4 regions of the Marinobacter sp. C2H3 genome follow, and region 4 is predicted to be linked to each of the others. Evidence: predicted binding sites of a transcription regulator. Region 4 holds the regulator's gene; each other region holds the start of a gene.
What was found. The regulator FliA, encoded in region 4, starts transcription of late flagellar genes. The targets are predictions, from matches to a motif close to CTAAAGTTTNNNNNNNNNNNGCCGNTAA.
Positions count from the first base shown of each region.

Region 1 (3,912 bases), on a different contig from region 4:
GAACTGGCCTCGGACCTGCTGCTGGCACGCACCGAGCAGAAGAACTTCCTGCTGGAGCAGGACCCGGCCTACGCCGAAAAAGCCGCCGCGCTGCTCAAAAGTGCCGAACAACGGGCCAACACCCTGGCCGCCAACAGCAACAGCGAGCTGCCGGCGCAGATTGCCCATGACGCCCGGCAGTTCCGCGAGCTGCTCGCCGAGGTGGTGTCCCTGCAGGACAAGACCGTGACCGCCCGGGACCAGCTCACGCTCCAGGGCCGGGTGCTGGAAGCCAGCATGAACAACGAGTCCCGGCTGTACCTGGCCACCGCCATGCTCAAGCAGATGCAGCGGGACGAGCGGGACTACCTGATTACCCACAACCCGGACGCCGTCCGGCAGTTTGATGACCGCCTCAAGCGCATCCTGCCGTCCATCCGCGCCTCGGCCCTGAGCGGTGAGGAGCAGACGCAGGCCATTGGTCTGTTCAACAACTACGCCAGCGCCTTCCATGCCGCCGCCGAGCTGATCGGCCGCACCGAGACGCTGAACCAGTCCATCGAGACCGTTGCCAGCGACGGCCGCAAGGCGGCCCAGGCGCTGCAGGCGGAAGAGACCTCCGCCATGAAGGCCCAGCAGCACACGGCCACCCTGGCCATTGGCGCGGCCACCCTCGCGGCCATTGTGATTGGGGTGGTGCTGTCACTGCTGCTGACACGGGGTATCGTCCGGCCCATTCGTGCCGCCGTAGCCGCCGCCCGGCAGGTGGCGGACGGCGATCTGACTGCGGATCTCAGCAGCACCCGGCAGGACGAATCCGGCCAGTTACTGAACGCGCTCGGGCAGATGATTGGCAACCTGCGGGGCCTGGTGGCACAAATCGACCAGAATGCCGCCACCATTGCCGACGCCTCAGAACGGCTCACACGCATTACGGCGGACACCAGCGAGGACGCCAGCCGCCAGAGCGAGCAGACCGATCAGGTGGCCACCGCCATGAACGAGATGGTAGCCACGGTGGCGGAAGTGGCCCGCAACGCCGAGGAAGCGTCCGCCGCTGCCCACGACGCCAGCGGCAAGGCCGGCACCGGCGAGGCCTCGGTGGAGCAGACCCTCTCCCGGGTGGCGGAGCTGAACGAACAGGTGCTGGAAGTGCAGCAGCAGTTGAACGCCCTGCAGGCGGACACCCAGTCCATCGGCAGCGTGCTGGACGTGATCAAGGCGGTGGCGGACCAGACCAACCTGCTGGCCCTGAACGCGGCCATCGAAGCGGCCCGGGCCGGTGAACAGGGCCGGGGCTTTGCCGTGGTAGCGGACGAAGTGCGCTCCCTGGCCCAACGGACCCAGACCTCCGCCCAGGATATTGAAGGGATGATTCAGCGCCTAGTGGCCAGCGCCGAGAACACGGTCCGCGTGATGACCACCGGCGCCCGCCTGGCGGAGGACACCCTGGACACCGCCCGCAGCACCGGCGAGGCCATTGCCGTGATCACCCGCTCCGTGGACAGCATCCGGGACCTGAACCAGCAGATCGCCACCGCCGCCGAGCAGCAGACCTCGGTGGCCGAGGAGATCAACCAGAACGTCACCGCCATCCGGGACGTGGGGGAGCGCACCGCCGGCGCCACCCGGGACATCACCGACGCCAGCGCGGAACTGGCGGGCCTGGCGGACAACCTGAAGCAGCAGGTGGCGCGATTCGCCACCTGAGCTGATGGCAGCCATTTGATGGAAATCTGCGGATTTGGCCGGCGGGCGCCTAAAGGACGACGTCTGCCGGCCGATACCTGAGTTTGCAAACGATCGGTCGCAGACGATCCCTCGCCATTCTCGGGACAGGACTTTCCTTACATGTCGATGAACAATCTCTCCGTAGGCAAGAAGCTCGCCGGCGGCTTTGCCTTTGTCGTGATTCTCGCCGTCATCCTGGCGGCGTTTTCCATTAACACCCTCAACAGCTACAACCACCGCTCGGTGATTGTGGCCAAGGTCAGTGACGTCCAGTCCCGCCTGCTGGACGCCCGCACCGATGAAAAGAACTTCCAGTTACGGCGCGATGACAAATACATCGACAGCGCCAAGGATCTCGCGGACAAAGGCGCCGCAATACTGCCGTCACTGAAGGAGATGCTGGTGCAGCCGGAGGACGATGCCCGGATCGACGCCATCGCTGCGGATATTGACCAGTACAAGCAGACCCTGGACCAGCTGCAGGCCGGCATCAGCGGCCGCCCGGACCAGATCGTCCAGATTGAGAACAGACTCAAAGCGGTAGCCCGGGACGCGGTGGACATTGCCACTGAACTGCAGAACCTGCAGGTAAAACGCATGGACAATCAGTACCGCACCGCCGTCACTACCCTGATCGTGATTGCCGGGATTGTGGTGGTGCTGGCCGCCCTGATGGGCTGGTTGCTAACCCGGGGCATCACCCGGCCGGTGAACCAGGCGGTGCAGATTGCCAACAAGGTGGCTTCCGGCGACCTGACGGTGGACGTGCGCAGCGACCGGGGCGACGAGTTCGGCCAGCTGCTGGCCGCGTTCGGTACCATGGTCACCAATCTGCGGGGGCTGATCCGGGAGATTGATACCGGCGCCAACAGCATTGCCTCCGCCGCCGAGGAGCTGTCCACGGTGAGCACCCAGACGAGTCAGGGCGTGGCCGAGCAGCAGAGCCAGACCGATCAGGTCGCCACCGCCATGAACGAGATGGTGGCCACGGTGAACGACGTGGCCAAGAGCGCGGAGTCCGCCTTTGGCGCCGCCAACCGGGCCAGCGAGAAGTCCGCCAGCGGTGAGAAAGCCGTGCAGGAGACCCTGAGCTTCGTGACCGATCTGAACGCCCAAAGCCAGCGCATCATGGAGCAGCTCAACAGCCTGCAGGCGGAAACCAACAACATCGGCACGGTGCTGGATGTGATCAAGTCCGTGGCGGACCAGACCAACCTGCTGGCCCTGAACGCGGCCATCGAGGCCGCCCGGGCCGGCGAGCAGGGCCGGGGCTTTGCCGTGGTGGCGGACGAGGTGCGCTCGCTGGCCCAGCGCACCCAGAGTTCCGCCAGTGAGATCGAGACGCTGATTGGCAATCTGGTGACCAGCGCCGGCGCGTCCGTGCAGGGTATGGAGGCGGGCAACAAGCTGGCCAACCAGACCCTGGAGCGGGCCGAGCTGGCCGGTTCGGTGATTCGGGAGATGGCCGAGGCGGTGGAGGAAATCCGCCAGTACAACAGCCAGATTGCCACCGCCGCCGAGCAGCAGACCTCCGTCGCCGAGGACATCAACCAGAACATCACCCATATCCGCGATGTGGGCGATCAGTCCGCCGCCTCCACCGGGCAGGTGTCCGCCTCCAGCGAGGAACTGGCGCGGCTGGCCGAGGGGCTCAATACTCAGATTGCCCGGTTCCAGGTTTAGGCCTTCGCGGTCTGGGACCGGAGTGCGAACGCCGGCGGGCAGGGTTATTCAGGACACGCCGTGAATACGTCCTTGTAGGCTCGGATGCGGCATCCCTGCCGCATACGGTCCTGAATAACCCTGCCCGCCGGCGTTCTTGAGGCCTTGGGGCTGCTTCAGGGGATTCAGAAAGGCCTGAGGCAGCCTTTCTGCTTACAGCAGGTTGTAAACGAACACCACGGCCACCGCCAGCGGCGTGGCAAACCGAATCAGGTTGTACCACACCGCAAAGGCGCCGCCCTTCAGGCCCAGATCGTGCTCCAGGCACTCCCGGGCCACACACCAGCCGACAAACAGCGCGGTCAGCATGCCCGAGAGCGGCAGCATCACGTTCGCCGTGAAGTAGTCCAGCAGATCAAACAGGGTCTTGCCTTCAAACCGTTCGATCATGCCCAGCGGCGTGACGTCCGACCAGAGGTTCAGGGACAGGATCGACACAATACCCAGCGCCCAGCACAGGAAGCCCACCAGCATGGCGCT
Region 1 covers NZ_JBBBNZ010000003.1:378,126-382,037, forward strand. The annotation lists gene V3388_RS11145 (HAMP domain-containing methyl-accepting chemotaxis protein) at 1-1,689, shown strand, start outside; gene V3388_RS11150 (methyl-accepting chemotaxis protein) at 1,831-3,393, shown strand; gene V3388_RS11155 (sodium-dependent transporter) at 3,586-3,912, opposite strand, start outside.
Region 1: the regulator FliA is predicted to act here: its motif matches at 1,739-1,766, upstream of V3388_RS11150 (methyl-accepting chemotaxis protein).

Region 2 (3,912 bases), on a different contig from region 4:
GTCCCCCAGCAGGTGGCTCATGGACTCCCCCGATTCCACGCCGGTGGCGATGGCACGCCGGGCGTCGTCGAGGCGCCCGTGAACCCTGCCGGTGCCCTCCTGCACCGCGCCGACGATGCGGGCAATGTCCGAGGTGAGTGAACGGGTCCGGTCGGAGAGCTGCTTGACCTCATCCGCCACCACCGCAAACCCGCGCCCGTGGCTCCCGGCCCGGGCGGCCTCAATGGCCGCGTTCAGCGCCAACAGCGTGGTCTGTTCGGAGATATCGTGAATGGCCCGGGTGACCGTGGCCACTTCGTCGATGGCCGACGCCAGCTCGGCGACGGTCTCGTGGGTGGCCGACACGGTCTGGTCAATGGACGCCAGCGCCTCTTTATTGGCCCCGCCCATCGCATTGCCCCGGGCCACCAGCTGCTCACCTTCGGCCGCGGTGTCGCTGGCCTGCGCCGCCTTCTGGGCCACCTCCCGGAAACTGAGGCTGAGCTGTTCCACCGCCTCCCGCATCTGCCCCGCCTCGTCGGCCTGGGCCGCCATGTTCCGGTCCGCGTCCACCGTGGCCTGGCGCAGATTGGTGATCACGGTGTCGCTCTGTTCGGCGGCGGCGCGTACCGCCACCAAGGTGCTGACAAAGCGCTCCAGGAAGTGGTTGACCGCCGCGCCAATGCGGCTGATCTCATCCCGCCCCCGGTCCTCGAAGCGGTGGTCCAGATCGCCCTCCACCAGCCGGGCCGACTGCCCGTGAAACGCCGCGACCGACCGCTTCATCCGAACCAGCACCACGGCCACCAGCACCAGCAGCAACGCCGCCGTACCGCCAAGCACCCCAAGAATCCGCAGCCGCTGGGCCCGCAGGTCCGCCCGCAGGCCATTGGCCAGGGCATCGCTGTACGCCGCGGCGCGCTCGATGGTCTGGCGGAACTGCCCTTGCAGCGGCACGAACTGGGATTGGTAGACGCTCTCGATCATCCCCAGGGCAGAAGCCGGGTCCGTCTCCGCCATCTGGCTCAGGGCCAGGCTCTGCTGGTAGTAGGCCTGCCACGCGCCCGAAATTTGCTTAACGGCGCTAAGCAGCTCAGCGGTATCCGGCGCCGACAACGCCTCCCGGGCGTCGGCAAACCGCGCCTTGAGATCCGCGTTGACCTGTTCGAGCTGGGTCGCCGTCTCCGGCAGAATCGGGTCGGCCTTGATGGTCGTAGTGGCCCGCGCGAGGGCCTGGGCCAGGGTCTGCGTGGTTCTCGCCGCCTCGTTGAACCGCAGCGACTGCTCCATCGCCCGCTCCGAACCCATTAACGCCAGCACACTGATCAACAGCGCCAACGCCATGGACAGCGACGACAACAGGATAACTTTCAGACGGATAGACACAGGGCGCCCCCCAGGCTGGAACCGGATGCGGTAGGCCGATCTTCCCGGACAACTGCAAACCGGTCCGTTTCTGACCCCGGGAAGTGCGTCTGACGTTAGAGGGATTGTGTGACGGTTTTGTGACTGGCGCCTATGGACGCGACGGCCTCACACTTGAACCGTAGACTCATTCTTGAGCGTTACGGTGATCATTCGGCCTTTTTTGAAGAGGCGTGGCCGTAAAACCAGGTATTAAAAAACTCCTTTTGCTTTTTTATAAAGCACGCCTCGGCCTCGGCCGGCTTTGCGAATTCCTGCTCGCAAGCAGCTTTATGATCATCCGCCATCGTTTCGTAGATACGGCTGGCAAGGCGGACATTGAACAATGCCGTCGTCGTGCAACCTGTAATCTTTTCGCGATCCTCCTTAAGCTCATCAGGCAAACGTGAAAGACATCGATCCCTTATATCTGCCTCGTAGGAGCTTGTTGATATGGTCGGCCCCGCACTGCAGCCCGCAAGCAAGAATACCAACGTCGGAACAAAAACTTTATACCGGTAGTTCATCCTGACTCATCCTTCTCGAGTTTCCATAAATGCCCGGTATACCGGACACCGAATATTCAACGTTTCAAAAAATGCTGTGCGCCGAGGGCACACGCCTACACATACTGTTGCCAGCGTTCCGACAGCAGTTGAGTAAGCACCAGCCACAAAAACCCCATCTTCAACAGAATGCCACCAGCGCCAAAGCGACTTCTGAAATCTTCCACGATACTAATACGACTATCTAACACGGTGTTTCTTCCTTTTGGTTCAATAACATAACGAAACAGACGACAGGGGTTCTCATAGCATCAAACGCACTATTCCTTGGAACGCTGGGAGCTGATGTCTGTCGTACGCGCAGCGCAACGAGCTCACGGCAAGGAGAGCCGCTGGATCTGGCCGCAAGCACTGAGAAACGGGAGATAAAGGTTTGTAAGCGAGGAAGCGCCTGCCGAGCGAACCCACAGTCGGGTCCGTACTGGCATCTAGCCCGATGGCGCCTGAAGTGCTTCGGGCGAACATCGAGCCTTCGATTGGGGAACGTTTCGTTGATCTGCTTAGCAGTCCGTACAAGGACCTGCTCGCGGGGCGAGTCAGGAAGCAGACATCCGGATACGACACATTCCGGCCATTGATACATCACGTTGAGAATCCATTCTAGGGCGTTGCCCTGACATCAGGTCCATCCACGGCGTAGAGTCTAGGGAAGCCGAGAGCGAAAGACTACCCGCCAGGTCACAGTTTGAGAGACGTGCCTCTGGTCCAAGCGCGCCACGCTCACCGTACCATCCGATAGCAACCCTGCCCCGGCAGGCTCTTCCAACCCAAGGAGGTGACCCTCATGACTACCACACCCAACATGCCCCAATCCGGCCAGGACGCGCCCCTGCGCCTTCGTACCCTTGGCCACTCCGGCCTGTTTGTGTCCGAGCTGTGCCTCGGCACCATGACGTTTGGTGGCGGCGACGATATGTGGGGGCTGATCGGCCAGCTCCAGCAGGATCAGGCCGATGAGCTGGTAAAAACCGCCCTTGAGGCTGGCATCAACTTTATCGACACCGCCAACGTTTACGGCGGCGGCGCCAGCGAGCGTATCACCGGGCAGGCACTGAAGAACCTGGGGGTGGCACGTGAAGACGTGGTGCTGGCCACCAAAGTGCTTGGCCCCATGGGCGAAGGCCCCAACGCCCGGGGCGCGTCCCGCGGCCACATCATGAGCCAGTGCCGGGCCAGCCTTGAGCGGCTGCAAACCGACTACATCGATCTGTACCAGATTCACGGCTTTGACCCGGCCACGCCCATAGAAGAAACCCTGGAAGCCCTGAACACGCTGGTCCAGCACGGGCACGTCCACTACGTTGGCCTCTCCAACTGGGCCGCCTGGCAGGTCATGAAAGCCGTGGGCATCACCCGCGCCCGTCAGCTCTGCCCGATCCTCTCGTTGCAGGCCTACTACACCCTCGTGGGCCGGGATCTGGAGCGGGAGGTGATCCCGATGCTGGAATCCGAAGACATCGGCCTGATGGTCTGGAGTCCGCTGGCAGGTGGCTACCTGTCTGGCAAATATGAAGGACCGAACGTGTCCGAAGAAAACCGTCGCGCCAAGTTCGATTTCCCACCGGTAAACCGGGAACGTGGCAGCCAGGTGATCGCCACGATGCGGGAAATCGCCGCCGGCAAGACCGTCAACGGCCAGCCGGTTTCCGTGGCCCAAATCGCCCTCGCCTGGCTGCTGCATCAGAACGCCGTCACCAGCGTGATTGTGGGCGCCAAGCGGGTCGATCAGTTGAAAGACAACATCCTCGCCGCCCAGGTTCAGTTCTCGGAAGACGAATTAAAAGCGCTGGATGAGGTCAGTCGGCTGCCGGAAGAGTATCCGGGCTGGATGCTCGCGCGTCAGGGGAGTTATCGCAGCTAAGCCCCACTGATGCGAGTGAACAGGGAGCGGCTTCAGCCGCCTCACACCGTCCGCCCATCATTCAGCGCCAGCGCGCCTTTGACGATGCGGTAGATCATCCAG
Region 2 covers NZ_JBBBNZ010000001.1:858,524-862,435, reverse strand. The annotation lists gene V3388_RS03800 (methyl-accepting chemotaxis protein) at 1-1,365, opposite strand, end outside; gene V3388_RS03795 (hypothetical protein) at 1,554-1,910, opposite strand; gene V3388_RS03790 (aldo/keto reductase) at 2,734-3,810, shown strand; gene V3388_RS03785 (DUF4870 family protein) at 3,852-3,912, opposite strand, start outside.
Region 2: the regulator FliA is predicted to act here: its motif matches at 1,496-1,523, upstream of V3388_RS03800 (methyl-accepting chemotaxis protein).

Region 3 (3,912 bases), on a different contig from region 4:
CGCCCAGGTTGTCGGCCCGCTCCGAGGCGCCGATCACGACAATCGATTCCGGGTTGAACAGGCTTTCCAGGTAACGGGTGCTCAAGCGGTACTCCTCGGATCCAGGGGCGGCCTTTCGGCATCGGTAAACTCCTGATCTATCTTAGGCGCTCCCGCTCCGATGTAAAACGGCTATCCTTCCGATACCCCGCCGAAGCGCGGCCTGCGACCAAAGAAACGCGGCGAGCCCCGGGCATCCCTGTTACCATTGATTCATAAAAACAGCAGCAGGATGATCGGAGTCCCATGACCACGGCGTTTTTCTTCCACGATGACTTCCTCAAACACGACATGGGGCCGGAGCATCCGGAGAGCCCCGAACGCCTGTCGGCCATCCTCGCCTATCTGGCAGACACCCCGCTGAACGATCGCCTGGATTGGGTGAAACCGGAAGAAATCACCCGGGACCAACTGCTGGCCGTGCATCCGGAAGCCTACCTGCGACAGCTGGACATGATGTCGCCCACCCGGGGGCGGGTGTTTACCGATCCGGACACCGCGATGATGCCTGAGACCCTGCACGCCGCCCGGCTCTCCGCCGGCGCCAACGTCCAGGCGGTGGATATGGTGATGAGTGGCCAGGTCACCAACGCATTTGTCTGCGCCCGGCCGCCGGGGCACCACGCCGAACGCGGCAAATCGATGGGGTTCTGCTTCTACAACAACATCGCCCTGGCGGCCATGCGGGCACTGAATTTCCACCAGTTGCAGCGGGTCGCGATTGTGGATTTTGACGTGCACCAGGGCAACGGCACAGTGGATATCGTCGGCGGCGACGAGCGCATCCTGATGTGCTCGAGCTTCCAGCACCCGTTCTACCCCCACTCCCACGTCTACCGGCAGGCGCCGAACATCGTCAACGTGCCCCTGAGCGCGGGCTGCGGTTCCTCGGAGTACCGAAAGATCGTGGAAGCGGCGTGGCTGAAGAAACTGCAGGATTTCAAACCCCAGGTCATCCTGGTGTCGGCGGGCTTTGATGCGCACCGGCGGGACCCGATGGCGGAACTGGAGTTGGAGACCGACGACTACCGCTGGCTCACCGAGATGATCACCAGCGTGGCGGCGGATTCCGCCAACGACCGGGTGATCTCAACCCTGGAAGGCGGTTACGACCTGAACGCCCTCGCCGAGAGCGTGGCGGCCCACCTTACCGTGCTGGACTCGGTGTACTAGAGCCGCAACCCACCCTTTTCCTGGCCACAATCCCGGTGACTCAGCCTGCGCTGTCACCACCGTAGCCGCTGGCCTGCTGGAGTGCGGGCACCTCCCCCTGTCGCTGCAACCGAATGTTCGTGCGCCGGTTATCGGCTGGCCGTCTGGACACCGGGTACTGGTCACCGTGCGCCCGCACGATCAGCAGGTTCTCCGGCACCCCTCGGGCCTTCAGGTAGTCCGCCACCACGTTGGCCCGCTCCTCGGACAGCGCCCGGTTGGTGATGCGGCTGCCGATGCGATCAGAGTGCCCGTCCACGAACACGTGCTCAATGGTGGAGTCGGCGAGGACAAAGGTGGCGATGTTATCCAGCAGGCGACGGTCGCCATCGGACAGCGACGTGCTGCCGCTGGCGAAGCCAATGCGGGTGCGCTGGATCTGATCGTAGTTCACCGGCAGGAGGTTCGCCGTGCAGGCCTGGTACTTCTGGAAAGCCTGGGCAAAGTTGATGTTGGATACCTGGACCCGCACCGGTTCCTGGCTGTACCAGGCGGTGCGAATGATGGTGGGCTGCAGACCGTCCAGCAGGCCCTGAACCATCTGCATGGTCTTGCGGCTGTCCACGGCGACGGGGCGCGGGCCGTCGCCCACCTGCACGCTGCCCAGAGGCCGGGGCGCTACGCCGGGCCGCCAGACCGGTGCTTCGACCACCAGGCGGCCCGTGCCGGGCTTGAACAGGGCTCCGTTGGTTTCCAGGTAGAACCCCACCGCCTCACCCGCACGGCGGCGGAACACCGCGCGACCATAGCCGGGCACGTCGTGGCTGAGCGAGCAGGCGAACACGGATTCGGACAGGTACCACTGGCTATTGTCCACGCCCGCGCCAAAGCTGGCCGCCTCGCTGCCCGCCAGCGGGAACGCGCACCCTGCCGCCGCCATAAGGGCGGTCACTGCCTGCCTGAGCCGTCGCGCCATGTCTGCGTTACCTGCCGTTGAACCCATTGTCATTCCACTGGGCTTAACGGCCAGTCCGGGCGGTTCTTTAGGGGTTCCTCTGGTATACTTCGGCAAATTTTTACAGGCCCGAGCGTCACACCATGAGCGATTCGACCCTCCGCGAACTCACCATCACCCGACCGGACGACTGGCACCTTCACGTGCGCGACGGCGATATTCTCAACGATGTTGTGCCGGCGACCGCCGCCTGCTTCCGGCGGGCGATCATCATGCCCAACCTGGTCCCGCCGGTGACGACGGCCGAGGATGCCCTGGCCTACCGCAGCCGCATCCTGGCCGCGGCCGGCGACGCCGGGTTCGATCCCCTGATGACGCTCTACCTGACCGAACAGACCACCCCCGCGGTGATTCGGGCGGCACACGCCGCCGGTGTCATTGCCGCCAAACTCTACCCGGCCGGCGCCACCACCAACTCCGCCTCCGGCGTGACCGACATCCGGCGCATCTACCCGGTGCTCGAGGCCATGGCCGAGTGCGGCATGCGTCTGCTGGTACACGGGGAAGTCACCGATACGGCCATTGATATCTTTGATCGGGAACAGGCGTTCCTGGAACAGGTGCTCGCGCCCACGGTCGAGGCGTTCCCGGCCCTGAAAGTGGTGCTCGAACACATCACCACCGCCGATTCCGCCGAGTTCGTCCGCGGCCAGAACACCGGCAACCTGGCGGCCACCATCACGCCCCAACATCTGATGTACAACCGCAACCACATGCTGGTCGGCGGCATTCGACCGCACCTGTACTGCCTGCCTATCCTCAAGCGCAATCGCCATCAGCAGGCCCTGCGGGACGCGGTGGCCAGCGGCGACCGGCGGTTCTTTCTGGGCACCGATTCCGCGCCCCACGCCAAAGATCGTAAGGAAGCCGCCTGCGGCTGCGCCGGCTGCTACTCCGCCTATGGCGCCATCGGCCTGTACGCGGACGTGTTCGAGGAACTGGGCGTGCTCGACAAGCTCGAAGCCTTTGCCAGCTTCAACGGCCCGGACTTCTACGGCCTGCCCCGCAACACCGACACCATTACCCTGGTACGCGAGCCCTGGACCATGCCGGACAGTCTGCCCCTGGCCGGCGGCCGTATTGTTCCCCTGAAGGCTGGCGAGACCGTGAACTGGCGCCTGCGCCAGGCCGACTACTCATGACCGAGACCGGAGTACCCGTGACTGACGATACCAAACCGCCCCATCCCCTGTCCCAACGCTTCCGGGGCTTTTTGCCCGTGGTGGTGGATGTGGAAACCGCCGGCTTCAACCCGGAGCGGGACGCGCTTCTGGAGATCGCGGCGGTGCTGCTGACCATGGACGAGGACGGTTTGCTGGTGCGGGGGGAAACCTACGTGCAGCAGATCGATCCGTTCGAGGGGGCCAACCTGGAGCAATCCGCGCTGGATTTCACCGGCATTGATCCGTGGAACCCCGAGCGTGAGGCGGTGCCGGAGCGGGAGGGCCTGAGCGAGATCTTCAGCCCCATTCGCAAGGCGGTGAAAGCCCACGACTGCAAACGGGCGGTCCTGGTGGGCCACAACGCCACGTTTGATCACAACTTCGTGTTTGCCGCCGCCCTGCGGGCGGACATCAAACGCAACCCCTTCCACCCGTTCTCCACCTTCGATACCGCCACCCTGGCGGGCCTGGCTTACGGGCATACCGTGCTGGCACAAGCGTGCAAGCTCGCGGGCATTCCGTTCAGCAATAAAGAAGCGCACT
Region 3 covers NZ_JBBBNZ010000004.1:203,807-207,718, reverse strand. The annotation lists gene V3388_RS13575 (bifunctional acetate--CoA ligase family protein/GNAT family N-acetyltransferase) at 1-85, opposite strand, end outside; gene V3388_RS13570 (histone deacetylase family protein) at 286-1,212, shown strand; gene V3388_RS13565 (flagellar protein MotY) at 1,253-2,167, opposite strand; gene pyrC (dihydroorotase) at 2,290-3,348, shown strand; gene rnt (ribonuclease T) at 3,345-3,912, shown strand, end outside.
Region 3: the regulator FliA is predicted to act here: its motif matches at 2,211-2,238, upstream of V3388_RS13565 (flagellar protein MotY).

Region 4 (3,912 bases):
TGTTCGTTTTCGGCCGTATCCTGAACGTGCCGGTTCGAGTGGTGGACGACAGCCATTCCCTCGATGACATCCTGGACGAACTGTCGGATCGGCACCTCGTATTGATCGACACCGCCGGCCTGACCAGCGGCGACCAGGGCTACCAGCAGCAACTGGCGGAGCTCGCCCGCAGCCGGCATGGGGTTCGGACTCACCTGGTCGTTGCCGCCACCAGCCAGCCGCGCATCATGAAATCCGTCTGGCATTGCTATAAGATGGCAAAGCTTGCCGGCTGTGTGTTGACCAAGCTCGATGAAGCCCTGACCCTGGGCGAATCCCTCGGCTTCGTCATGGAAACCAGCCTCCCGGTTGCCTGGTACACCAATGGCCAACGCATTCCGGAAGATCTGCACCCGGCCGAGGCCATTCCGCTGGTGCGGCTGGCGGTTGAACGACTGAAAACGGTACAGGCATCCGAGGCGGCTGCACGGGGCGCCTGAGCCGGTGACAACTCCGGGCCCGCCGGGCCACAGGACTAGAGACAGACTATGAGCAAAGCACATCCGGTTCAGGTGATCGCGGTTACCGGAGGCAAGGGCGGCGTTGGCAAGAGCAATGTCTCGGTCAACCTCGGCATTGCCCTGGCCCAGAAAGGCCGCCGGGTCGTCCTGCTGGACGCCGACCTGGGGCTGGCCAACATTGACGTTCTGCTCGGCATCACCGCCAACCGCAACCTGCAGGATGTGCTGTCCGGGGAGTGCGACCTTCGGGACGTGCTGGTCAATGGTCCGGGTGGGATCAAAATCGTGCCGGCCTCCTCCGGTACCCAGCGCATGACCCAGCTCAGCGCCATGGAACACGCTGGCCTGATCAACGCCTTCAGCGAACTCGGCGACCAGATCGATGTGCTGATTGTGGACACCGCCGCGGGTATCTCCGAGTCGGTCGTGTCGTTTCTGCGGGCGTCCCAGGAACTGCTGCTGGTGGTGTGCGATGAGCCCACATCCATCACCGACGCCTACGCCCTGATCAAACTGATGAATCGGGACTACGGCACCAACCGGTTCCGCATCCTGGCCAACCAGGTGGCGAACGACCAGGAAGGCCGCCACCTGTTCGAAAAGCTCACGCGAGTGACCGACCGGTTCCTGGAAGTCGCGCTACAATATGTCGGTATCGTTCCTTACGACGAGGCCGTCAAAAAAGCCGTCCAACGGCAACGGGCCGTGCTTGATGCCTATCCTCGGGCCAAGGCGTCGCTGGCCATCAAGGCGTTGGCCGATAAGGTTGACAGCTGGCCACTGCCGTCGTCCCCCCGCGGGCATCTTGAATTTTTTGTGGAGCGGCTCGTCGAAGTCTGAATCGAATCCAGCCAAGCCCCAAAAATAATGGATAGATGACATTGGCGAAACACCTGGGAATGTACCAACAGACGCTGTCGGCCAGGCCCTCTGAACTGGTCGAGACGCACGCCCCGCTGGTCAAGAAAATTGCCCTGCACCTGCTGGCCCGCTTGCCGGCCTCCGTGCAGCTCGAAGACCTTATGCAGGCCGGCATGATTGGCCTGCTCGAGGCGGCCCAGCGTTACACCTCCACTCGCGGAGCCAGCTTCGAAACCTACGCCGGCATCCGCATCCGCGGCGCCATGGTGGACGAAATCCGCAAAGGTGACTGGGTGCCCCGGTCTGTTCACCGCAATTCCCGCCGCATTGCCCAGGCCATCAAGGCCGTGGAAGACCGGCTCGGCCGGGAAGCCCAGGACGCCGAAGTGGCCGAGGAACTGGGCATGGATCTCGCGGAGTATCATTCCTCCCTGTCCGACGCCAACGGCGGACGACTTTTTAGCCTCGATGAGCTCAATGAATCCGGCGAGCTGCCGATAGACCACACAGACGATGACGACAATCCCCTGGACGGGCTGTCCGAAGACGCCTTCCGTCGCAGCCTGGCGCAGGCTATCGACGAACTGCCGGAGCGGGAAAAGCTGGTTCTGAGCCTGTACTACCAGGAAGAGCTGAACCTGAAGGAGATTGGTGCGGTGATCGGGGTCAGCGAGAGCCGGGTCAGTCAGATTCACAGCCAGGCCGCCCATCGGTTGCGAGGCCGTCTGGCGGACTGGCACGGCTAGGCGCCCGGCGCAAGACGATGTCCTGACGGTGTTTTTTGGTAACCGGCGCTTTACAACCGGGCCAAACGACTGACAATAGACCATTCATCCGGGCGGTGCCGGCGATGCAGGCACACAGGTCGAACGAATTCCGGGAGCAACCAACGGGAGGTCCCTTTGGACAAGAACATGAAAATCCTCATCGTGGACGACTTTTCGACGATGAGACGGATCATCAAGAACCTGCTGCGTGACCTCGGGTTCACCAACACCGACGAGGCCGACGACGGCAACACCGCGCTGCCGATGCTCAGGAGCGGCAAATACGATTTCCTGGTGACCGACTGGAACATGCCCGGTATGTCCGGATTCGACCTGCTCAAGGCGGTTCGGGCGGACGAGAATCTGAAGAACCTGCCGGTGCTGATGGTGACCGCCGAGGCCAAGCGGGACCAGATCGTCGCCGCCGCCCAGGCCGGCGTGAACGGCTACGTGGTCAAGCCGTTCACCGCCGCGGTGCTCAAGGAGAAGATTGAAAAGATCTTCGAACGCATTCAATAACCAGAGGTCGGATGGCTCTCATGAGCGACAGCAAGAAGAACCATCAGGGCCTCGATCCGGAGGTGACGGAAACCCTGGAGCGCCAGGCGGCGGAGCTGGCCGAGAGCGTGCAGGCGGGCGACTACGCCCGGTCCATGGCGCTGATCAACGAGCTCAGCGAAGTGCGGGATCAGAGCCTGTACCGCGAGGTGGGCCGGCTTACCCGCAGCCTCCACGAGGCCATCCGCAACTTCCAGATCGACCCGCGCAACGCCGAGCAGCAGGAAGCCCTGTCCAAGATGTCCGACGCCTCGGACCGGCTGGAATACGTGGTGAAAATGACCGGCCAGGCCGCCAACCGCACCATGGATCTGGTGGAGGACGCCATGCCCCGGGCCCACGCCATGCGGGACGAGGCCGTGGCCCTGAAAGACGAGTGGGTTCGCCTGCGCCGGCGGGAGATGGCGCCGGCTGAATTCCGGGAACTGTATGGCCGCATTGACCGGTTTTTTGACAGCCTGTCCGGCGATGCCGACGCCATTTACAACAATCTCTCGGAAATCCTCCTCGCCCAGGACTTCCAGGACCTGACAGGCCAGGTGATCCAGAAAGTGACCGCCCTGGTGAAAGAGGTGGAAGAACACCTGCTGGGCCTGGTGGTCATGGCCAGCCACGTCGACCAGCTCACCGGTACCGTGCACGAGCTGGAAGAGAAAAAGGAATCCGCCGAGCAGGGCGTTGGCCCGCAGATCAAGGCGGCAGAGCGGGAAGATGTGGTGTCTGGGCAGGACGACGTTGACGACCTGTTGTCCAGTCTCGGTTTTTGACGAAAGAGGGTAGTCCATGGCGCTCGATGCCGATGAAGAGATTCTCCAGGACTTCCTGGTGGAAGCCGGTGAAATTCTCGAGAAACTGTCTGAGCAGCTGGTTGATCTGGAACAGCATCCGGATGACGGCGATCTCCTGAACGCCATCTTCCGGGGCTTTCACACGGTCAAGGGCGGTGCGGGCTTCCTGCAGCTGGACGCGCTTGTGAACTGCTGTCACTCCGCGGAGAATGTGTTCGATATCCTGCGCAACCGCAAGCGCCGGGTCGATGCCGAGCTGATGGACGTGGTGCTCGAGGCGCTGGACTACGTCAACACCATGTTCGACGAGGTGCGCAACCGGGAAGAGCCGACGCCGGCCCCGGACGCCCTGATTCACGCCCTGGATGCCCTGGCCCAGCCGGCCGACAGCGCGACGGCGGCGGCCCCCGAACCGGAAGCTGAAACGGCGAGTCACAG
Region 4 covers NZ_JBBBNZ010000002.1:554,548-558,459, reverse strand. The annotation lists gene flhF (flagellar biosynthesis protein FlhF) at 1-479, shown strand, start outside; gene V3388_RS07625 (MinD/ParA family protein) at 528-1,340, shown strand; gene V3388_RS07620 (RNA polymerase sigma factor FliA) at 1,376-2,107, shown strand; gene cheY (chemotaxis response regulator CheY) at 2,264-2,647, shown strand; gene V3388_RS07610 (protein phosphatase CheZ) at 2,668-3,453, shown strand; gene V3388_RS07605 (chemotaxis protein CheA) at 3,470-3,912, shown strand, end outside.